4 regions of the Brenneria sp. L4-2C genome follow, and region 2 is predicted to be linked to each of the others. Evidence: predicted binding sites of a transcription regulator. Region 2 holds the regulator's gene; each other region holds the start of a gene.

Region 1 (5,897 bases), on a different contig from region 2:
TGAATGTCCCCTAAACTTTCCCGATCCCCGAGGATGATTAAGCGGATATCCAGCGGCATTGGCGGAATATCGATCGGTAAGGGTTTGCGTTCATTGGGAGACAGCCAGCGATATACCCCTTCCGTAATGGTTTGCTTTAAACGCAGCCACATGAGTGGTTGAGCCAATAATGTTCTGGCAGTGAGAATCAGTGTTCCGCCATTTACCTTATGAATTAACCCAGGCGTGAGAGTTACTTCACCCTGAAAATGACGGACACTGCCAAACAGTTGCTCCGGTTCAATCCATTCTTGATAACGACAAGTGTCCTGGGATGCAAAATTGTCAGTGGACTGCGTTGCAGGTTGAACCCGAACAACAGCGCCCTCAACCGTATATTTGCTGCCGAACAGTGCGTTTGCTTGAGGTTTTATGGCATTTACGGCACGCTCAATCAGTGCCATGTATTCGCTATCCTCCAATGCCTTCAATAACATAAAACGTGAAGGTGAACGAGGATGGCAAAAAAGAGTCAGGCTATCGGCCAAACGCGGCTGAATAACAGAAAACTCAGCAGGAGAAAGCTGTGCAGCCTGGGCGAAGAGGGTTTGATATGGCGTATGGTTGGGCAGTAAGTGCTGCCACGCAAGTCGGTTACTGGTCAAAGTATCAAATGTAGTCGTCTAAAGGAAAAGCGTGATTATACAAGAATAATGCGGGCTGCACATGCGGCGTGTCCATATGATGTAAATGCGCCGTGCTCAATTCGCTTGTTTTGTGCAAAAAATAGCCTTAAAAATAGTCTTAAAAACAAGCTGAGAACAGTGAAAGTCAGAGAAAAGCTGTTATCCTAAGATCAACGTTACGCGGTCACTGAAGAATTAGTATGAAATATCAACAATTAGAAAATCTTGAGTGCGGATGGAAATGGAAGTATCTGGTGAAAAAACACCGTGAAGGCGAAGCCATTACTCGCTTCCTTGAGCTGAGTGCGGCAGAAGAGGCGGTGAATTCGCTACTGCAAATGGAAAACCAGCCGGTGAAGGTTTTGGAATGGATCGACCAATGCATGAATCCTGCGTTGGAAAATCGCATGAAGCAAACGATCCGTGCGCGGCGCAAACGTCATTTTAATGCAGAGCATCAGCATACCCGGAAAAAATCTATCGACCTTGAGTTTCTGGTCTGGCAGCGTCTGGCCGGGTTAGCGCAGCGACGTGGAAGTACGTTATCGGACACCATTGTGCAACTGATTGAAGATGCGGAGCATAAAGAAAAATATGCCAGTCAGATGTCATTGCTCAAGCAGGATCTTAAAGCGATTTTGAATAAAGGCAGCGGTAATTAAGGCGTTACGAAGTCGGTAAGTAGATGGATAGGAATGAATGAATAAAAAAACCTCGCCGAAGCGAGGTTTTTCTTTGTGGATAAAACTTAAGCCTGAGGCTGAGTTACCACGTCTTTGATGCCTTTAACTTCGATCTCTACGCGACGATCCGGTGCCAGGCAGTTGATCAGCGCAGCACGAGGTTTCACGTTGTCACAGGTAGAACCGGTAACAGGGTTGGATTCGCCTTGGCCGCGAGCAGAAATCTTGTCTGCCGGGATGCCTTTGGAAACCAGGTAATCAACAACGGTCTGAGCACGTTTTTCAGACAGCGCCTGGTTGTACTGCTCGGAACCCAAACGGTCGGTGAAGCCCAGAACAACAACGGAACCATCTTTCGGATCCAGAGAGCTCAACTGAGAATACAGCTGATCCAGCGATTGCTGACCTTCTGATTTCAGCGTGGCCTTGTTGAAGTTGAACAGTACGTCGGACTTCAGAGTGAAACGTTTGGTTTCAACAACTGGAGCCGGAGCCGGAGCCGGAGCGGCCGGCGCAACGTAGTCATCCTGACCGAAACGGTAAGACAAACCAACGCTCATCAGCAGGTTATCAGGACGTGCGCCAACGGTAGCGGCGTCGCCAATGTTGCTAACCCACTGGTAGTCTACGCGGGTAGCCCAGTTTTTGTTGATGGCGTATTCAACGCCCAGAGCCGCCAGCGGGGAGACGCCGGTGTCATCGTTGTCCAGGTTACGAGTGCCGCCGGCATTGCTATCCGCACGCCAGATCAGACCGCCTAAACGTGTATAAACGTCCAGGTCCGGCAGTACCGGGTAGCTGAGTTTGGCAGCAACCTGAACGCCCTGAGCCTTGAAGCTGGCGCTATCGTTTCTGTCTGCTGAAGAGCCAGCGTATTTAATACGGCCCAACCAGTCATAACCCAGTTCAAAACCCAGATAAGGGTTGGCCTGGTAACCCAGGAAAGCACCTGCGCCTAACTTGCTTTTGATTGGGTTGTTGTTGATATTTTCATAACCGTTCCCGTAGAAACCGGTGTCATGAAATTGAGATACACCCAGCTTACCACCGACGTACCAGGTGTCATCTTTAGGTGCGGCTTGGGCTACGGTAGCGAAGCCAGCCAGTGCCACTGCAATTGCGATAGCTGTTTTTTTCATTTTACGCCTCATTATCATCCAAATCGGCAATTAACGCGGAAGGTTAATAGACCTTTGGTTAAAATCCTTTAACGGGAGACTTTGCTCTTATTTATTACTCACTGCCAAGTGTATTGGCGTTATAAAAGAGCAACTCCAGCGAGTCAAAGTCTACAACGTGATTGGAAAGTTACAAGTATGATGTGATTCGTATTCTAGATAAATTAACGATTCATACACACTTACTAACAAATAGTAGATGCTTTTGACAGATATCGCCGGTTTTCTACTGTCGGGAAACACACCAGAAAGCCTTGATAAGGCTTATGCCGCCGGGAAATATTCTGGTTATCCCGTTAATCGGGTGAGATAATTCTGAATTTACTCAATGATACAATGTTGAGTGAATTTTTAGGCTGGGAAACAGTCTATGCGCGCCGATATTCGTATTTTCTGGTCTCATAATAAAACCATAGGTATTTCCTGATTGGGCCGCCCGACGCAATCTTACCTTCTCTTCCTCAGTCAAATCGTCCGATAACCAGCATAGCACCGCGCTATAGTTTCCGGATAGAAGTGCTTTCTCCATGGCGTCTACCGTGAATAGGGGATTGATGTGATTTAACTGAACGCTTTTATCTAACGGCAGACCGGATTGCTGCAACCAGGGACGGCTGAGTTTCTGCTGGGGGGATAACCAAAGCAGCCAGCGTGACTGCGCACCCAGTTGTTGTAAAAGCGGCAGCAGCAAATGCGCAACTATGGGTTGGTCCGCGCTATAAGCAATTTCACTGATAACGCCGCCGCAACCTGTTGCAGGCGTCGTCGATAATGGGCTACCCGAAAAGGCTGTCTGCTGAGCAGTGTAAAAACGGTGTGGTTGAGTGCGCATAATGAGTTCTCCCCATAGTTTTGCTGTATGCATATACAGTATATCTGGCGCGGGTGAAAATCAACCTGATTTTTTCAAAGCGCTTCGCATATTCGGTATGCAACGCTCAACAAGCTCATTTTGTGTTTGAAGAGGTCTTTGCCCTGTGATTAATTACTTGTTCTTGTTACGGGTGTTCCAATCTGACAGGGACAGTTTATTTCAATACTAAGGGTCACAGTAATGAAACATTTATGCGAAAAAAGGATTTTGCAGTCTAAGCATTGTTTTGCCTCTTTAGGGGACATAACGTCACGTTCCCAATTTGGCGGTTACAGTATCGCCGCAAATAAAATTGTTTTTGCCCTGGTTTCCGGAGGCGAACTCTACCTGCGCGCCAGCAAGAAAGATGAACGACACTTCCACGATCGTAATATGCCCCATCTTATTTATACCAAGCGAGGGATGCCGGTTCCGTTAAATTATTATCTTGTCGATGAGTCGCTATGGGAAAACCACGGGCAATTATTGCACTTCGCCGCAATGTCTCTGTCGGGCGCGCAGCAGGATAAGGCGGCCAAGAGCAAAGCAGGGCGCCTGAAGGATTTACCTAACCTCAATCATGATCTGGAGCGCTTATTATGGAAGGTCGGCATAAAGAATGTTGACGAATTACAGCAATATGGCGCCAAAAAAAGCTATCTGAAACTAAGGGCTATTAGCGCGAATCTGAGCGTGAATATATTACTGGCGCTTGCCGGCGCGATATGCGGCATGCATCAGGCGGCCTTGCCCAATGGCATGCGTAATGAGTTGCTGGAATGGTATGAAAGCAATGCCGTGTCTTCGTTTAAAAGACACAAGCATTGATGCGGACTGGTTGACTGGCTGAATAGTTTCAATAAATTAATCAATACTGTTTTTTAATTGCGTCAGTTCGGGCAATAGTTCGATGAGTAGGCCAATCTGTTGAAGAACCAATAGTTCTTTGCTATCCGGTTCCGCCGATAGGGATTGAATGCGGCTGGTTATCGCGTTCAATTCCTGATTTATTTTCAGATCGTCTTTCTCATGAGGATGCAGCGCATCTTCAACGTAGCGAACCGCGTCATCCAGCAATTGCAGGATTTGCGAAGATGAAATTTTTTCGCGATGAGCGCCTAATGTGGAGATGTAACTGAGCAAAGTATGATTGAGACACATCAGGCGAAAGGCATTGTCCATTTTATTCCGGGTAGCATGCGGCTCCGAGGACATATTAGAAACCACTGACGCCAATTCCGCATCGCAGTTATGGGCATCGCGTCGGGCAATACGGTATGTCAGGCTATTGTCTTTCCCCTGATGGTATTGCGCCATAATCGCATTCAGGTAGCGGCAATTCGCACTCAAGGTTTTATCAATAACCGCCGGCAGTTCCCGAAAACGCCAGTCCGGCCAGATAAAACTGACCGCCGCCCAGGCGATGGCGCAGCCGATTAAGGTATCGACTACCCGCGGCATGGCGACTTCAAAGCCCTCACCCAGTAGGTTGAAGCACAATAGCACCAGCAACGTAATGAACATGGTGGCGTGCGCGTACTGCACATGCCGAAAAGCAAAAAACAGCACGCCGCTAATCACGATGAGCGTCAGTTGCCCTTCGATCGACGGCACAAAATACAAAATGGGCAATCCCAGCAAAATCCCCGTCAATGTGCCGATGATGCGCAAAGCCAGGCGACGCCGCGTGGCGTTATAGTTAGGCTGGCAGACGAATAAACTGGTTAGCAGTATCCAATATCCATGCTGCATGCCTGTCAGTTGGATAATGGCATAACCGCTGCAAAGCAATACCGACATCCGGACGGCATGGCGAAACAGGGCGGATTGAGGCGTCAGATGGCGGCTCAATCGCAGACGGATATCGCTCCAGCCGGTGATTTTGTCATCGGCCAGGGTATTTTCCGGATTGTTCTCCTGTTCGATGGTTTGCTCCGATTCAATGGTCGAGAGCTGTGCGTCAATCGCCCGCAGATTGTTCAGCAGGTATTGCAGCGGTTTGATTTGCGAGGCTGCGGCGCTATTGCTTTCAGCAATGCGCGTAATTGCCCGTTCAAGATGGACGAATGCACGATCGATATGGCTATCGTGCTGATATTTTTGATGAAATAAAATTGACTGCGCAAGCTGTTGACAAGCGCGGGCCTGCATGGAGAGCAAGCGCTGAAAACGAAACAGCACATCGCTATAGCGGAGTTTTTCACGCAACTGAGCGTAATTCATATGAGAGGAACTGGCTCGTTCATGGATATCCTGCGCGACAAAGTAGTAATGCAGCGTCCGGCGCGTGCCTCTCTGACCGCGATCGCCCCGCAAGCGCGTCAGTAATGAAGATTTAGCTTGATTCAGCGTGGCCACCAGTTGACTGTTGACCATCGTCACTTCAATCAGCGGTTTGTCTGACTCTTCTTCAAGATCGGGATCGAAGAGATTGGCTTTGGCATCAAGGTAGCGAGCCAACTGCTGATAACACTGCGCCAGATTGTCTTGCAACGGACGAATAGGGAAGAGCAGGTGT
Region 2 (5,897 bases):
TGGTAAGATATCTACCATCTTCTCTATGCGTCGGGGTATATGGCAATGGCTTCAACCAATCAGGACACACTACTTGCCCAGGCTGAACAGATTTGTCAGCACCGCGGCGTACGCCTGACAACACAGCGGCTGGAAGTGCTACGCCTGATGGCTCAACAGACTGGCGCCATCAGCGCATACGATCTGCTCGACCTGTTACGGATATCCGAACCGCAGGCGAAGCCGCCGACGGTGTACCGCGCACTGGATTTCCTGCTGGAACAAGGCTTCATCCATCGCGTGGAGTCAACCAACAGCTATGTGCTTTGCCATCACATCGAAGATCACAGCCATACTTCAGCGCTGTTTATCTGCGATCGCTGTGGTCTGGTCACCGAACGCCAGACGGAAGGCGTGGAAGAAACGCTGCGCCAGCTGGCGCAACAGGCGGGATTCACTTTGCGCCATAGTATTATTGAAGCCCATGGATTGTGTAAGGATTGTCAGGAAGTCGCCGCCTGTAAACATCCCGAGCAGTGCGATCACGACCATTCCATACCCATCAAAAAACGCTAGCGCAGCGATGGTGTAATGATAAGGATGGGTGGGAACATCCGTTGTTCCCGTTATATCGCTGAACCCGGTTTTTTGCAGTTGGCAAGAAAAGAAATAAACCACGTATCTTTTCCCAATCTGCATTCCGGTACCGCCGCAAATACAGTCAATGGTTAACACCTCGACACAGGAGCCACTTATTCCGTACCTGAACGTACCGGCATTACCGGTTAGCAGTCGAACTTATTTTTGCTTCCCCATACCTTTACTTCTTTTTTTCAGCCGATTATTTTAGTTAACGTAATACGTCTGGATTTTAATTACCAGAAAATCTTTTCAGCCATAATGAGTCGACTTATCATCCATCAGAATTCGCGTTGCTGATTCGTTGCCGTCTCTTTAAGTAGCGCGTCTGACGCCTTGTTCTTTATACCTGGCACGACACGTCATACTGCAAGTGACAGATACGTTGGTTTTGTTACTTGAATTATTTAGGGTATAGCGCATTTCCGCGCCATTGGCAAAAGTCAGTGATGAAATCGAATAACTAACAAGCCGCAAAAAAAACCTGCTGAAATATTAACGAAAAATAATAGTTCCACAATATTATTTATAACACGCCTTCAAGAACCCGCATTAATCGTTTAATAAAAAAAGCGCTTTGATCAAAAAATAAAATCAGCCAATAACACCCGACAAAAAGCAGGATTAAATGCAACAAAATGTATCGTAAATATAGGCTCAATAAATATTGAAATCCGCTAAAACGCGCCTAAATAGATCGGCAAAAGCTGTTTCATATCACTATTCAAGGGAAATGAAGCGTTTCCAGGCGCGAGCGTTAACACGGCGTACCGCGGTCCGGAAAAAACGCGTTACAAAACCGACGCCTCTGCGGTTTGAAATAGGATGGCGATATTCGCCTCAGTGCTGAGGCGAATATCTCCGTCATACGTGAAACTAACCAGTCAGGATGGGAATCAGATTGGCAATAGCCGGAATCAGCTCCAGTCGCCGTTTCGAATAACGCCGACCGCCAGCCCTTCAATGGAAAAACTTTGCTGACGCAGATCGACGACAATCGGCGCAAACTCTTCATTTTCCGCCAGAAGATGCACCGTGTTACCCTGCTTCTTCAAGCGCTTAACCGTGACTTCATCTTCAATGCGCGCCACGACGACCTGCCCGTTATGCACATCTTGCGTTTTATGCACCGCCAGTAAATCGCCGTCCATAATGCCGATATCTTTCATCGACATTCCGCTGACGCGCAACAGAAAATCGGCGCTGGGTTTAAACATGGACGGGTCGACCTGATAATGACATTCGATGTGCTGCTGAGCCAACAGCGGCTCACCCGCGGCGACGCGGCCAATCAACGGAATGCCAGCCTCTTCTTCCATCAACAGACGGATGCCGCGCGATGCGCCGGAGACAATTTCGATAACGCCTTTACGCGCCAGCGCCTTCAAATGCTCTTCAGCGGCATTCGGCGAACGGAATCCCAGCTGTTGGGCAATCTCCGCTCGCGTAGGCGGCATACCGGTCTGTGCAAGATGATCGCGGATCAGGTCATAAACCTGCTGCTGTCTGGCTGTTAATGCTTTCATTCCGCCCCCTGGTTGTTTATACAGTTTTGCTGTGAGTATATACAGCTAATTGCCAATTGGGAACCAGGATGTGAGTAAACCTCGGTTTTTATTGATTTCTGCAAGCCTTCACGCAAAACGCTGCCAGAGAATAGCGCCCCAGACGACGACCGCCAGCAGAATGGCGACAAACACCGCGGCCGAGCCGATATCCTTTGCCCGGCCTGATAATTCATGATGCTCAAGACCGATGCGATCGACGACCGCTTCAATCGCGCTGTTAACCAGTTCAAACAGCATGATCAACACGACAGAGGCGATAAGCAGCAGTCTTTCGACCAGGGTGACAGGCAACAGACAGGCGACGATCGCCCCGACAATGACCAGCAGACTTTCCTGACGAAAGGCCGCTTCATGCCGCCACGCCTGCTTCAATCCCTGTAGGGAATAGCCGGTAGCTTTGATTATCCGGGTTATCCCCGTTGCTTTGTTCATCCATCCTCCATTATTTATCAGCGTTCGCTCGCATTTTACCGCTTAACCGTTGTCTTATCACAACAGATCTCCAGCGCAGTTTCTGGTATCCTTGCGACGCATTGCTAACAAGAGGCTTCAAGTTGTTATGTCAGGTTGGCGTAAAATTTACTATAACTTACTGAATTTTCCACTCAAACTGTTAGTGAAGAGTAAGGTCATACCCATAGATCCCGTGGCTGAATTGGGATTGGATCCCTCACGCCCGATCCTCTATGTGCTGCCTTACAATTCGCAGGCGGATTTACTGACCCTCAGGGCGAAATGTCTGGCGTTGGGTCTTCCCGATCCGCTCCAGCCGGTCGACATTGACGGATCGCAATTGCCCAGCCACGTTTTCATTAACGATGGCCCGCGCGTATTCCGCTATTACGTTCCCAAACAGGAATCCGTAAAACTGTTTCACGACTATCTGGATCTGCATCGAAACAATCCGGAACTGGACGTGCAAATGGTGCCGGTCTCCGTCATGTTCGGCCGCTCCCCCGGCCGCGAAGGACAGCAGAATCAGGCGACGCCGCATCTGCGCCTGCTTAACGGCATTGAGAAATTTTTTGCCGTATTATGGCTGGGTCGGGACAGCTTTGTCCGTTTTTCCAGTCCGGTGTCTTTGCGCTATATGGCGACCGAGCACGGCACGGATAAGACCATCGCTCACAAACTGGCTCGCGTGGCCCGCATGCACTTTTCCCGCCAGCGTTTGGCGGCGGTAGGCCCGCGTCTTCCGGTGCGTCAGGAGTTGTTTAATAAGCTCCTGAACTCTAAAGCGATCAAAAAAGCCGTGGATGACGAAGCGCGCAGCAAAAAGCTCTCGCGCGAGCGCGCGCAGCAAAACGCCATTGCCTTGATGGAAGAAATTGCCGCCGACTTTTCTTATGAAGCCATCCGTTTATCGGACCGCGTATTAGGCTGGACCTGGAACCGCCTCTATCAGGGGATCAACGTCCATAACGCCGAGCGAGTACGTCAACTGGCGCAGGACGGACACGAGATTGTCTATGTTCCCTGCCACCGCAGCCACATGGACTATCTGCTGCTGTCCTACGTACTCTATCACCAGGGACTGGTTCCGCCGCATATCGCCGCCGGGATCAATCTGAATTTCTGGCCTGCCGGCCCGATCTTCCGTCGCCTGGGCGCCTTCTTCATCCGCCGCACGTTCAAAGGCAACAAGCTGTATTCCACCATTTTCCGCGAGTATCTGGCGGAACTCTTTAACCGTGGCTACTCTGTCGAATACTTTGTGGAAGGCGGTCGCTCACGCACCGGCCGTTTGCTGGAACCGAAAACCGGTACGCTGGCGATGACGATCCAGGCCATGTTGCGCGGCGGTACGCGCCCCATTACCTTAGTGCCGATTTACGTGGGCTACGAGCATGTCATGGAAGTCGGCACCTATGCGAAAGAGCTGCGCGGCGCGACCAAGGAAAAAGAAGGGTTTATGCAGATGGTGCGCGGCTTACGCAAGCTGCGTAACCTCGGACAGGGTTATGTGAACTTCGGCGAGCCCCTGCCGTTAACCACCTATCTGAATCAGCATGTGCCGCAATGGCGTGATGCCATCGATCCCATTGAAGCGCAGCGTCCAAGCTGGCTAACGCCAACGGTGCAGGATGTCGCGCTGGATATCATGACGCGCATCAACAACGCCGCCGCGGCAAATGCCATGAACCTCTGTTCCACCGCATTGCTGGCTTCACGCCAACGCTCGCTCACCAGAGAGCAAATGCACGAACAACTGGATTGCTACCTGCAACTTCTGCGTAATGTGCCTTATCACAAGGACATCACCGCGCCGCAAAAAACGCCTGCCGAATTGCTGGAACATGCGTTGAGTATGGATAAATTTGAAGTCGAAAAAGACAGTATCGGCGACATTATTATCCTGCCGCGGGAACAGGCGGTGCTGATGACCTATTACCGCAATAATATTCAACATCTGCTGATCCTGCCGTCGTTGATTGCCAGCATGGTGATCCATCATCGCCGCATCGCCATGCCTGAATTGATCCGTCAGATCACGCTGGTTTATCCACTGCTTCAGGCGGAACTGTTCCTGCATTACGGCAAAGATGAACTGCCGGCTGTGTTGTCTGCACTGAAGGATGAACTGGCGCGGCAAGAGTTGGTATGCACCCAGGAAGATACGTTGCTTATCAATCCGGCGCGTATCCGTACGCTGCAACTGCTGGCGGCCGGCGTTCGGGAAACGTTGCAACGCTATGCCATCACGCTGTCGCTGCTGGGGGCTAATCCCGGCATTAATCGCGGAGCGCTGGAAAAAGAGAGCCGCAATATGGCGCAGCGGCTGTCGGTTCTGCACGGCATCAATGCACCGGAGTTCTTCGATAAAGCGGTGTTTTCAACGCTGGTGGCGACTTTGCGTACCGAAGGCTACATCACGGACAGCAGCGAGGCGCCGCAGCGGGATATTCTGGAGATCTACAACATCCTGGCGGATTTAATCACCCCGGAAGTCAGATTGACCATCGAGAGCGCCAGTTCGCCGGCGCTGACGGTGACCGACAGCGAAAAGCCGATAAGCGAAGAGAATTCTCCTCCGGCGTAAGCGCTCTTTCGCCGCTTCGCACCATTGGTAAAGTACCGAAACGCCCTCCCGACCTCCTCCTTACCAGGGGGAGGCGCTAACCCATTAAAGATACCGAACTGGCTTTCTACCTGCGAAGGGGCGAGTTGGGATGGGGTGGCTCGGCGCTTACGCCGCCTTGCCATTTACAGACCGCACAACACGCCGATAAACAGCGCCATGCCGACATAGTTATTATTCTTGAACGCCCGAAAGCACGCATCCCGCTCCCGCCCGGCGATCAGCTTCTGCTGATAAACAAATAGCCCGGCGGCAACCAGCAGCGCCACGTAAAATACCGGCCCCAACGCTATCATATAGCCGAGCGCCGCCAGCAGCAGCAGCACGCCCAGTTGCAGCAGGCCGATTATCAACCTGTCATAGCGACCGAATAAAATAGCGGTGGATTTGATGCCGATCTTGAGATCGTCATCCCGGTCAACCATGGCATATTGCGTATCGTAAGCGACCGTCCAGCAGACGTAGGCCAGAAACATCATCCAGCAGGTCACAGGCAGCGACTCGCTAACCGCCGCATAGGCCATCGGTATCGACCAGCCAAACGCCGCGCCCAGTACAAACTGCGGTAAGTGACTGACACGCTTCATAAATGGGTATATCCACGCCAGCGCCAGTCCGGCGACAGACAGCCA
Region 3 (5,897 bases), on a different contig from region 2:
GATCTCTTCAATATAATTATTGGTCATGGCATAGCAACCCACGGAAACGCATTCGCCGTGGATCATCAGGTAGCGGCCGGAATATCCCTGTGATTTGTCATATTCATTAGGAAAACCAATGTTTATCGCGCGATAATAATGGCTGTCCGGTTTGAGCTGGCGGAGATCGACCTGATAGAACCCCTCGGGGCTTTTTAAATCGCCCTCAATGCGTTTCGGCCCAAGTCCGCCCGAATATTTACAAATCGGATAATTTTCCAATAAGCGATATTCATTTCCGACTTTGGCGTAAAGTTCTAATACTCTCTCTTCCTTAAATATTTGAATATAGATCGGAGAGCCCAATAACTGTTGCTTCAGGTCTTTTGCTATCGGCGCGGGTTCACTGGCTGCGCAGGTAACGGCAAGGGACGGCAAAAAAAACAGCATCGCAAAAGACAGCGCGATTTTTTGCATTGTTGATCCTGGTGAATAAAAGCTGTGCTATATCGACGGGGCGATGATCCTCCCGTACTCCTTTGCCTGTTGGCGGTTTCACATTATCATTGCCTTAATTTTAATCAAGAGTGAAAACCGATAAAAAAGTTAATTTTGCGGCGCAAGGAGTGTAGCGGCCGATTAATCGACCTTGTCGGTAATAAAAAGACATATTTAATGGACAATAAATTTAAGGCGATACCTTTACGCTGTCCATTGTTTATTCCGCCTGAGTGCGTCAGGCAGGTAATCAGCGATTACAATTTTGTCGCTTCAAACATCATGATATCGGTTACAAAAGAACCGTCATCCTGTAGTTCAAAATGCCGGACGACTTCCGCGGCCAGGGTTTTTTGCAGTTCGCGGATCGCGACGGCGAAAAAGTCGGGCGTTCTCATGCGCGCGATCCAACTGCTGAACTCCAGTTTCAGGCGATCGCTGGCGACGTTACGCACGATAAATCCTGCTTCGGTAAACATGCTCAGCCATTCGCCGGGCGCGTAATCGCGCACGTGAGAGGGATCACGCAATTTTTCCACCGTTTGCAAATAGACATCCAACAGCGGATGACCCGGTGAGACCACATCCATCATGATGACCTGACCGCCCGGTTTCAGCACGCGGCGGATTTCACGCAGCGCCTGCCCGACATCATGCCAGTGGTGGGCGGAATAGCGGCTGATAACGATATCGGCGCTGGCGTCGGCAAACGGCAGCGCTTCGGCGACGCCCTGCTGCGTGCGGATATTCGTCAGACCTTTCTGCTTGGCGGCCTGAGCGACGACCTCCAGCATTTGTGAGGACAGATCATAAGCCACGACCTCTTTCACCACCTGGGCGGCGGTGAAACTGGCATGTCCGGCGCCGCATCCCAGATCGATGACGGCGGCATCAGGGGAGGCGGCCAATAAAGCCGACAGTCGCTCTAAATCCTTACCCAGGGCATGTACCGTACTGGTCAGATAGTTTTGTGCTTGCGAACCAAACTGGCGTTCGACGCTGTTGCTGTGACTCTGCTGATTCTCCATCGCGGCTCTCTGTTCTCTGAGTGGGTTATCCTGCGCCAAAAGGTTAACACGGTAATAATATCAAGCGGAGGACAAACAGAAATAATGCGTTTTTTCGTCAATAGGCCGAGGGTTAAGCGCGAAGACAACGGACGACTGTTCGCCAACTTGTTTATAGCAACTTCAGGCTGTATATTTATACAGTCTTGGCGGAGGGGACGTATGCGCAAAATTATTCATGTCGATATGGATTGCTTCTACGCGGCAATTGAGATGCGTGATAATCCGCGCCTGCGCGACATCCCGCTGGCGATTGGCGGCAGCGCCGATCGTCGCGGCGTGATCAGCACCGCCAATTACCCGGCCCGGCGCTATGGGGTTCACAGCGCGATGGCGACGGCGACGGCCTTGCGTCTGTGTCCGCACCTGACGTTACTTTCCGGGCGGATGGAGGTGTATAAAGCCGCCTCCCGCCAGATCCGCGACATCTTCGCCCGTTATACCTCATTGATTGAACCGCTTTCTCTGGATGAAGCCTATCTGGATGTCACCGACAGCCCTTATTGCAACGGTTCCGCGACGCTGATGGCGGAGGAGATCCGTCAGGCTATTGCCGCTGAGCTGAATCTGACGGCCTCCGCCGGCGTCGCGCCCATCAAATTTCTCGCCAAGGTCGCTTCCGAGCTGAATAAACCTGACGGCCAGTATGTTATCCCCCCGGATAAGGTGGACGCGTTTTTATTGCAGTTGCCGCTGGCGAAGATCCCCGGCGTCGGCAAAGTCACGGCGAAGCGGCTGGAAGAGAAGGGCATGCTGACCTGCGCCGACGTGCGTAATCACGAACTGGCTGAGTTATTAAAAAGTTTTGGCAAATTTGGCCGGGTTTTGTGGGAGCGTTGCCACGGAATTGATGAACGGCCTGTCTCGCCAGACCGGTTGCGGAAGTCGGTCGGGGTTGAGAAAACGCTGGCGCAGGATATCCACCACTGGCATCAGTGCGAAGGTTTAATCGAGCAGCTTTATCAGGAGCTTGAATTACGTTTAAAACGCGTAAAACCCGATCTGCATATCGCGCGGCAGGGGGTAAAACTGAAGTTTGATGATTTTCGCCAGACCACGCAGGAACATGTGTGGCCGGTGTTGAATAAGCAGGATTTGCTCACGCTGGCGCAGCAAACCTGGGAGGAACGTCGCGATGAGCGTGGCGTTCGACTGGTGGGATTGCATGTTACGCTGCTCGATCCGCTAATTGAGCGTCAGTTGGTGTTGAATTGGGAGTGAAGGCGTAGCCGTATAAAGTACGGTATTTGCCATTAACAGTTCCCTCCCGGCAGTCTCTTAGTCGCATATTTACTGATAACGGTATATGTAAGCTCGGTGTTATTTCGTGCGCGAAAAGAAAGGTATTTTTATGCCACGTCGTAGCACGCGCCCGACGCAGGGTGGTTCAAACGCCACCACCCTCCGGACCCGGGCTTGTGGCTGAAATCACGCCGCTGACGCGGTGCCTTCGGCGGTCGCCCCCTTTTCCGAACCGCCAGTGACGCGTTCCCGACGCGGCACTGGCTTGCGCCGCTTCCCTGCGGCGCATTCGCGGGGTCGTCCACCTCAGCGTAATTTCTTACGCCGCTCAAAAACAAAAAAAGAATCAGGAATGAGCCCAAGACCAGAATGCACATGGCATCTAAAGATTCCTTGGATTTGTGTATAAGAGACAGTCGCAGGGGAGGGCGCCGCTTAGCTCCTCCCCCTGACAAGGGGGAGGCCGGGTGGGGGTTGTTAATGACAAACTCCCGTACCTGATCGGATCAGGCGCGTTCGGGAATGGCTCTCAGCAGGGCGGTCAGCAACTGCCAGTATTGGCCGACGCTGGCGATATGCACCTGTTCGTCCGGCGAGTGCGGCCCGGTGATGGTCGGCCCGATGGAAACCATATCCATATCGGGATAGGGTTCTTTGAACAGTCCGCACTCCAGACCGGCATGAATAACCATGATGTTCGGGGTTTTGTTAAACAGCTTCTGATAGGTTTCCCGCACCAGCTGCATAACCTGAGAGTTCGCATCCGGCTGCCAGCCGGGATAGCCGCCTTTGGGCGTGGTTTCGGCGCCGGCCAGTTGGCCCAGCGCCGTCAGCGTGCCGACCACGGCGTCTTTGCCGCTGTCAATCAGAGAGCGGATCAGGCAGTTAATTTCGGCCTGTTTTTCGTCCGTGGTAACCACGCCGATGTTCAGCGAGGTTTCCACCACGCCTTTTACCACGTCGCTCATGCGGATGACGCCATTCGGCATGGCGTTCAGCAAGGCCAATAGCCGCGCGCCGACGTCTTTGGTCAGCGCCTGCGCGGTACTGTCTGATTCCTCGACCAGCAGGGTGAGATTTTTCTCCACTACGGACAGCTCGTTTTTCAGCAGCGACAGGTATTCCTCACTTAGCGCCTTGAATTGCCCGACGTTGGCCGTCGGCAATGCCAGCGTGGCGAACGCCTCGCGCGGAATGGCGTTGCGCAGCGTGCCGCCGTTCAGCGCGAGAATGCGGATATCCAGCTTGTCGGCCTGTTCGAACAGGAAGCGCGCCAGCAATTTATTGGCATTGCCCAACCCCAAATGAATATCGCAGCCGGAATGGCCGCCTTTCAGCCCCTTGAGCGTCAGGGTCAGCGTCTGGTAACCGGCAGGCAGCGCTTCGCGCTCCAACGGCAGCCGGGTGATGAAGTCGATGCCGCCGGCGCAGCCCATGTAAACTTCGCCTTCTTGTTCCGAGTCGGTATTGATCAGAATTTCGCCCTGCAACCAGTTGGGTTGCAGACCGAACGCGCCGTCCATGCCGGACTCCTCGGTCATGGTCAGCAACACTTCCAGCGGACCGTGCTTCACGCCGCTGTCGGACAGCACGGCCAGCGCCGACGCCATGCCGATGCCGTTATCCGCGCCCAGCGTGGTGCCGCGCGCTTTCACCCACTCGCCGTCAATGTACGGCTGGATGGGGTCTTTGGTGAAGTCGTGCGCGGTATCGTTGTTCTTCTGCGGCACCATATCCAGATGCGCCTGCAACACCACCGGCTTGCGATTTTCCATTCCCGGCGTCGCCGCTTTACGCAGCAGAATATTACCGACTTGATCGCGCTCGGCATGAATGCCTTTCTCTTGCGCCCAGGCAAGGATATGCGCGGCAAGCGCTTCTTCATGGTAAGACGGATGTGGAATAGAGCAAATTTTGGCAAAAATGTCCCACAGCGGCTGCGGGGTAAGCTGAGACAATTCAGACACTATTAACATCTCCTTTTCGGCAGGCCGGTCGGCGCGGCTGGCGCGCGGGCGCTGCAAATTGCAGGTGAATGACTGTCGGATAATCCGGCATGGCGTGTGAAAACAGAATATCATTTTCCGCCGGTTCTGGGGCATGTTGCGAAAGAGTTATTTCATGGCGTCTGGAGGTTCCACCCTTTACCGGGAATCGCGTTGAGCAGCAGTTGGGTATATTCATGCCGGGGGGACTGGAATACCTGATGCGTCGGCCCCTGTTCGACGATTTCTCCCGCCTTCATCACGATCACCCGATCGCAGATTTGCGCCGCCACCCGCAGGTCATGGGTGATAAAAATCAGCGACAGGCCGAGGCGCTGGCGCAGTTCCGCCAGCAGACGCAACACCTGCGCCTGGACGGAAACGTCCAGCGCGGAAACCGGCTCATCCGCCACCAGAATGCGCGGCTCCAGCGCCAGCGCTCTGGCCAGACCGATCCTCTGCCGCTGTCCGCCGGAAAACTCATGGGGATAGCGATGGATCGATTCGGGATCCAGCCCGACCAGCGAAAATAACTCTCTGGCTTTTTGCTGCGCCTGCTTGCGCGATGCGCCGTGGATTTCCAGTCCCTTGCCGACGATTTCCCCCACCGTCTGGCGCGGATTTAACGAGGCGAAAGGATCCTGGAACACCATCTGCACGGTGCGACTCTGTCGGCGTTGACGCGTTCGATTGCTGCCGTCATGGCGCTGGTCCGCCAGCGTAATCTCGCCGCTGTCCGGCTGATAGAGCCGGACAATACAGCGGGCCAGCGTCGATTTGCCGGAACCGCTTTCGCCGACGATGCCGAGCGTGCTGCCCTGCGGCAGCGTCAGGCTGACGTCCCGCAGCGCGTGCGATACCCGCCGGTTGCGCGGCAGCCAGCCTCCCTGGCGGAATGTTTTGCTGACGTGCTCTAATGTCAGGATGTCCTGACTGGAGACCGCCGGGCGCGATGCGCCGGGGCGAAAGGACGGTACGGCGGCGATCAGCGCCTGAGTATAAGGATGCTGCGGGGCGTTGAGGATTTGCTCCGCCGGCCCCTGTTCTACCACTTCGCCGTGCTGCATGACCGCGACGCGATCGGCGATGTCGGCGACCACGCCAAAGTCATGGGTGATAAACAGCA
Region 4 (5,897 bases), on a different contig from region 2:
AAGAAGAGGGTTTCCGCAGTTTTACGGCGGGTGAACTCAGGATAGCTCGCACAGTTTTCAAGGATGCTATTAATTACGGGATGATTAAGGTTTATAACGGCGAGTATTTTCCTTTTGGAATGTTCTCCCAAGAAAGGCCTGATATACATAATTGGTTCATTCATGAAAGGGGCCATGTCTGGCAATATCAGATGGGTTTAAATGTGAGAGCACGCGGCGTAATGAGTTGGGCGACCAATTACAATTATTCATTACCAGACTAAAAATTATTGGCAAATTTTAATATGGAACAACAAGCCTGTATTATTGCTGGTTATTTTCCGTTGGTGATTTTTGGTGTTAATGAATGGTCTGCTGTTACTGATTTCAGAGGGATTGTTGGCCCTAACTTAATATAAAAATACCAAAACACGTTTAAATATTTTCTTATATCACCACGCGACAGGAAGTGTTTATGGAACTAAAAATATTTTCTTTAGGTCTGATTATCATCATGTTATCTGGATGCGGATACGGTCATCACAACTCTTTTCGTCTTGCATTGGTTACATTAAAAAATAGCCAGCCGTGCATTGCCGCTGAGGATGAATCTGTTACGAACAGTGGTCATTCTAAACTACTCCAAATTGGCATTTCAGAACGTCTATCTGATGGGAAAATGCATTCTGTATGGGAAAGGGATGACATGGAAAATCCAACTTACACGGTATTACCACTGCAATGTGTTCCTGTACCCTATCACTTTGAAGCGAATAAAGAGTACAGCGTTAGTTTAGTTACTGCCTATTCTTCTCGTGATGTTGATACAAAGCGTATATGGGTAAGAAATTTTACACTGGAAGAATTGAAATCGCAGGAAGATAAGTAACTGATGTTATGAGTTGCCCCGCATTGAGGGGCAATGTGTATTATTGAGAGCGTTCGGAATTCTGTGTCACGGTAAAAACCTTACAGCTTAATCACGTTATTCAGCCGTCTGTCAAAATAAATGGCTAACTGCGACAATGTCAAATTCCAGTTCCGGAGTGGCATTGTCCATTTTGCCTGCGCATTCATCAGCCCCAGATAAAGTCGCTTTAACAGGCTGTTTTCGTTAGGGAATGGCCCTTTTGTTTTCGTCAACTTCCTGAACTGCCAATGCACCGACTCAATGGCATTAGTGGTATAAATGACCTTGCGGATATCCGATGGATAGCGGAAGTACGCCGACAAATTGTTCCATTTCCGACGCAATGCCTGGATAACCACCGGATACTGCTGACCCCATCGGGCTTCAAGCTCATCCAGCGCGGCTTCCGCCGCCGCTTTCGATACCGCGCGGTAAACCGGCTTCAGGTCGGTCATGAAGGCTTTGTGGTACTTCTCCATCATCTGGCGTGAGATCGCAATAAACATCGTAAGGATCTAGCGAGTGGGCATAATAGGTTCACAGATCATCAACGGCAACGTATCGGGACTGATGATGAACTCACTGCAATAATCTGCAATCTGGCCTTCTTCGAAAAAATAGATATCGGTCTCAAATATCATCAATGGCGTTTCTCGATCTGATGTTTGCCGCGGCATTTCGGCAAATTTTTACGGCGGCTTTCTTTATGGCAAATATCACAGTAGCCGTTAATTCGGGAAATAGGATGTTCGGGATTATTGGGCAACGCTGATGCGTGGCACCGTCATAACGCGCCAAGTCTTCGTTGTCACCATAGACGCGACCTTTGGCTGATACCCATCCAGTCACTGTTTTAATGCTGGCGGCTTCTTCTGAGTCGCGCAGAATGATTTTTTCGGTTTTGTTCTGCATGGTTATTTCCTTAATTTTGGGTAATGAAAAAGCCGCTTGTTAGGCGGCTTTAAAGAGAGTGATGTGAGTAATTTCTTGCTGGTCTCTAGGGATGATTAGCATTGGGGGGGAGCTTTATAATCGGCAATTACCCCCTATTTTTTCTCCGCATCGGTAAGTAGTTGTCGCAGGATCATCTGATTTGCACTGGAAGATGAGATAGAAAAATTTGAAGACAATTTGCTAACGATCAACCCTGACCAAACTCGAGCTTCCTTGTATTCAATCGTCATTGTGCTGCCAACGTTTTTTACTGTGAATGCTGAAAGCTGTTCTGAGCATGGTTTATCCAGCATAAAATGAACGCTATCCAATACACCAGGCTCAGGTTCTATTTTATTTACTGCGTTTATACAGTCTAAAGATAAAATAATTTTGTCATTTTTTGTGGTCATAGCTAACCCATTAACCGCAGCATGACTAATTGAGGAAAATGAAATTAATGAAATCACTATGGTAGATAATATTTTCATGCGCTTGTCCAAAGAGGAAGGATAAATAATCATCATAATAGTTGGACTGTCAGGATATCTATCCTACAGCAAGTTTTCACTGTTCTTTTGCTAGATGCCCCCAGAATCACCGCCTTTGACGGCAGCGGTAATTGCTGCGCCAGTTGCCACTGTTTGCGCTGAGCCTGCGTTTTATGCGCCAGCAGTTTGCGGAAATCGCCGATAGGAATACTGGTATCTTTGGCGATCTCGTTTTCGTTGATGCCGCGGCGGTGGAGTTGGTAAACCGACAGCATTATATTTGCTGAATAGCATCGTCGCGCACCGATGCGTGGCGCAACAGGTTTTTTCTTTTCCGTGAATCATACAGCGCCGGGCGGTCGGGAGGTAAGGGACGGCTATTCGTCGCTCTGCCTTAGGTTAAAAATCCCTAAATTTACCTAATAATCGGTATCATGTTCCGACATTGATGTTCTGCCTGATGGAGATATGGAAGCGATGAGTTGTGAATCCTGCGCCGACCTCTGCGTTAAATATGTGATCCGCACCCCTAACGACTTGCGCAAAGCCATCCGCATAGCGGCTCAAAATGTGCAAGATGGCACTATTACGGAAATAAAAGCTGATCCAGATTGGAATCAATTCAGTTTTGAAGAATGTGCGAAAACGATGAGCTGGGGCGATATCGTCGCCTACCAGTTCGTCTGTAACCGCTGTGGACGACGATTTTCGCTTGGGGCTGAAACTTATCATGGTAGCGGTGGAAGTTGGGAACCCGATAAAGGGAAATACCCTATTATCGATTAGCACGTTCTTTCAACTTAGCGCCGGGCTTCGGTTGCCATTTTTATTGCCAGCGATGCCAGCACCATCCCCATCAGCCAGCGTTGAAACGTAGCCCATTTGGCATGGCGTTTCAGGGCGTACGCGATAGAGCCTGCGGAAATCGCAATCAAGGCATTAACGACTATGCTGATGGTTATCTGAGTAAAACCCAGCATGACGGATTGCGCCAGCACGCTGCCTTTGGCCGGGTCAATAAACTGCGGCAACAGCGAGAGATAGAGCACCGCAGCCTTCGGGTTCAGCAGGTTGGTGAATAACCCCATGAGAAACAGCTTGCGCGGGCTGTCTTTAGGTAAATCCCGTACTTGAAATACCTCCCGACCGCCGGGACGAATAGCCTGCCAGGCCAGCCACAACAGGTAAATCGCGCCGGCGATGCGAATGGTATCGTAAGCATAGGGTACGGCCATCACCAGAGCGGTGATGCCCAATGCCGCGCAAAGCATATAAAAGATAAAACCCAGCGCGACGCCCGCCAGGGAAATCAGCCCTGCGATCCGGCCCTGGCAGATAGAACGGGAGATCAGGTAGATCATGTTCGGTCCCGGCGTAAGCACCAGACCGAGAGCGATAAGAGCAAAAGCGGCAAGATTAGCGACATCAGGCATCGGGCACCTCAAGAGTATTCGTGGATAGAGTCCAGAACGGCGTCTGCGATTAACAGCGAGGCTCATGCCTCATCGCAGATACGCTCTTATCTTGCCCAGACGCGCGGCGCTATGGTCCGTGTTTCCCGATGGTTTTCCATCTTTAGCGTCAGTCGCACGGATTTCACAACGTTACAGTATGAGGTATCGGATGGCAATTGCCTCCCCAGTTTCTTCCTCTCACCTCATCATTCCAATTGCATTACCGATACGCTGATTTATACTGTATAAAAAAACAGTATTGGTGAGTTATGTCATTTGTGAGCCCGGTTGAAAACCCTGAAGCGCTGTCTCTGCCATTGTTTGGCGATCTGATTCCTGCCGGCTTTCCAAGTCCGGCCCAGGACTATGTTGAACAGCGTATTGATTTAAATAAGGTATGCGTGCGGCATCCCAGCGCAACGTATTTTCTGCGCGTCAGCGGCGAGTCAATGATCGACGGGCATATCAGTGATGGCGATTTGCTAGTGGTCGATAGCTCTCTTGAGGCGAAGCATGGCGATATCGTTATTGCGGCTGTCGACGGCGAATTTACGGTGAAGCGCTTGCAACGCTCGCCCAATCTGGCATTGATGCCGATGAACCCGGTCTATAAACCCCTTTATATTAACCCGGGAGATACTTTGGATATCTTTGGCGTCGTTACCTTCGTTATACACGCCGTTCGCTGATGTACGCCTTAGTCGACGTTAATTCATTCTACGCCAGTTGCGAGACGGTGTTTCGTCCCGATTTGCGTAGGCGGCCGGTCGTCGTGCTCAGCAACAACGATGGATGCGTGATCGCCAGATCCGTCGAGGCCAAAAGGCTCGGCATCAAAATGGCGATGCCGTTTTTTCAGATCCGCGACATCGTCAGGCGCGATAACGTCGCCGTGTTTTCTTCGAATTATGCTTTGTATGCCGATATGTCGTCCCGGGTGATGAGTATTCTGGAGGAGATGGCGCCGGCGGTTGAAATGTATAGCATCGACGAGGCCTTTTTAGATTTAACCGGACTCGGCAACGGTGTCGGTTTGGCGCAATTCGGCCATGATATCCGTCAGCGGGTTTTTCGGGAAGCGCATCTGGCCGTCGGCGTCGGTATCGCCCAAACCAAGACCCTGGCGAAGCTGGCGAATTTTGCCGCGAAGCATTGGCCGAAGACCGGCGGCGTTGTTGATCTTTCCAATCTCGATCGCCAGCGGAGACTGCTAAGCCTGGCGCCGGTAGAGGAAGTCTGGGGCGTCGGTCGGCGGTTGTCGCGCAGACTAAGAAGCGCGGGCATCGATACCGCGCTGAAGCTTTCTCAATGCAGTCCGTTATATATCCGTAAAGCATTCAATGTGGTACTGGAACGCACCGTTCGTGAACTGTGCGGCATTCCCTGCCTGGACATTGAGGCGCTTGCCCCAAAGAAACAACAGATTATCAGTTCCCGGTCATTCAGCACCCGGATTACTCAATACGAGGATATGCGGCAGGCGATTTGCCTGTATGCTGAACGGGCCGCGGAAAAATTGCGACAGGAAGAGCAGTATTGCAAGCAGGTTTCCGTTTTTATTAGAACCAGTCCTCATGCCGGGAACGAAGCGTTTTATAGCAATCAGGCCATGGGGCAGTTGTCCATCCCTACAAACGATACGCGCGATATTGTGCATCTTGCCGCGGAGTCCTTACACCGGATTTGGCAACCGAATTGCCGATATATGAAAGCAGGGGTGATGTTAACCGATTTCTATAGCCAGGGTATTGCACAACTCAATTTGTTTGATCGCTATCAGCCGCGACCGCATAGCGAAGCATTGATGTCGGCGATTGATCAGATTAATCATAGCGGCAACGGGAAAGTGTGGTTTGCGGGACAAGGCGTGCGTCGGGCATGGGCAATGAAAAGGGAGATGCTTTCTCCGGCATACACGACAAAGCTCTCGGATATCCCTAACGTTCGTTTCTGACAATTTTTATCATGCCGCAACGGTGTGCCGGCAGAGCCCGTTTGGAATGAAAAGTAGGATCTGGCGGGGGCGTTGCATCGCGGCTATTTTAGATGTTGTAAAGGATAATAAAACGCGACACATTACAATGAGGCGGTTTTTTGGGGATTATAATGAGTTAGTTAATGATTAATCAG

Evidence for each region. Region 2 encodes LexA, which represses DNA repair genes until DNA is damaged. Its sites were predicted from a motif close to TNCTGTATGTACATACAGNA; they were not measured.
Region 1: the regulator LexA is predicted to act here: its motif matches at 3,380-3,399, upstream of sulA (SOS-induced cell division inhibitor SulA).
Region 3: the regulator LexA is predicted to act here: its motif matches at 1,671-1,690, upstream of dinB (DNA polymerase IV).
Region 4: the regulator LexA is predicted to act here: its motif matches at 4,007-4,026, upstream of umuD (translesion error-prone DNA polymerase V autoproteolytic subunit).

What each region holds. Positions count from the first base shown of each region.
Region 1 is NZ_JBEIAC010000002.1:267,178-273,074, reverse strand. Features, by position in the region: gene ABRZ26_RS05170 (AAA family ATPase) at 1-644, opposite strand, end outside; gene matP (macrodomain Ter protein MatP) at 866-1,327, shown strand; gene ompA (porin OmpA) at 1,414-2,487, opposite strand; gene sulA (SOS-induced cell division inhibitor SulA) at 2,852-3,358, opposite strand; gene ABRZ26_RS05150 (TfoX/Sxy family DNA transformation protein) at 3,581-4,207, shown strand; gene yccS (YccS family putative transporter) at 4,244-5,897, opposite strand, start outside.
Region 2 is NZ_JBEIAC010000005.1:87,804-93,700, reverse strand. Features, by position in the region: gene zur (zinc uptake transcriptional repressor Zur) at 46-555, shown strand; gene lexA (transcriptional repressor LexA) at 1,536-2,144, opposite strand; gene ABRZ26_RS09885 (diacylglycerol kinase) at 2,253-2,618, opposite strand; gene plsB (glycerol-3-phosphate 1-O-acyltransferase PlsB) at 2,746-5,226, shown strand; gene ubiA (4-hydroxybenzoate octaprenyltransferase) at 5,391-5,897, opposite strand, start outside.
Region 3 is NZ_JBEIAC010000014.1:43,929-49,825, forward strand. Features, by position in the region: gene dpaA (peptidoglycan meso-diaminopimelic acid protein amidase) at 1-456, opposite strand, end outside; gene ABRZ26_RS17920 (class I SAM-dependent methyltransferase) at 735-1,505, opposite strand; gene dinB (DNA polymerase IV) at 1,707-2,765, shown strand; gene pepD (beta-Ala-His dipeptidase) at 3,293-4,753, opposite strand; gene ABRZ26_RS17935 (ABC transporter ATP-binding protein) at 4,906-5,897, opposite strand, start outside.
Region 4 is NZ_JBEIAC010000001.1:540,111-546,007, reverse strand. Features, by position in the region: gene ABRZ26_RS02600 (hypothetical protein) at 1-263, shown strand, start outside; gene ABRZ26_RS02595 (putative T6SS immunity periplasmic lipoprotein) at 455-868, shown strand; partial or broken gene ABRZ26_RS02590 (transposase) at 949-1,362, opposite strand; gene ABRZ26_RS02585 (hypothetical protein) at 1,520-1,801, opposite strand; gene ABRZ26_RS02580 (hypothetical protein) at 1,936-2,313, opposite strand; gene ABRZ26_RS02575 (hypothetical protein) at 2,346-2,588, opposite strand; gene ABRZ26_RS02570 (hypothetical protein) at 2,782-3,099, shown strand; gene ABRZ26_RS02565 (LysE family translocator) at 3,114-3,746, opposite strand; ZMP/ZTP riboswitch at 3,833-3,912, opposite strand; gene umuD (translesion error-prone DNA polymerase V autoproteolytic subunit) at 4,037-4,456, shown strand; gene umuC (translesion error-prone DNA polymerase V subunit UmuC) at 4,456-5,721, shown strand; gene ABRZ26_RS02550 (hypothetical protein) at 5,890-5,897, opposite strand, start outside.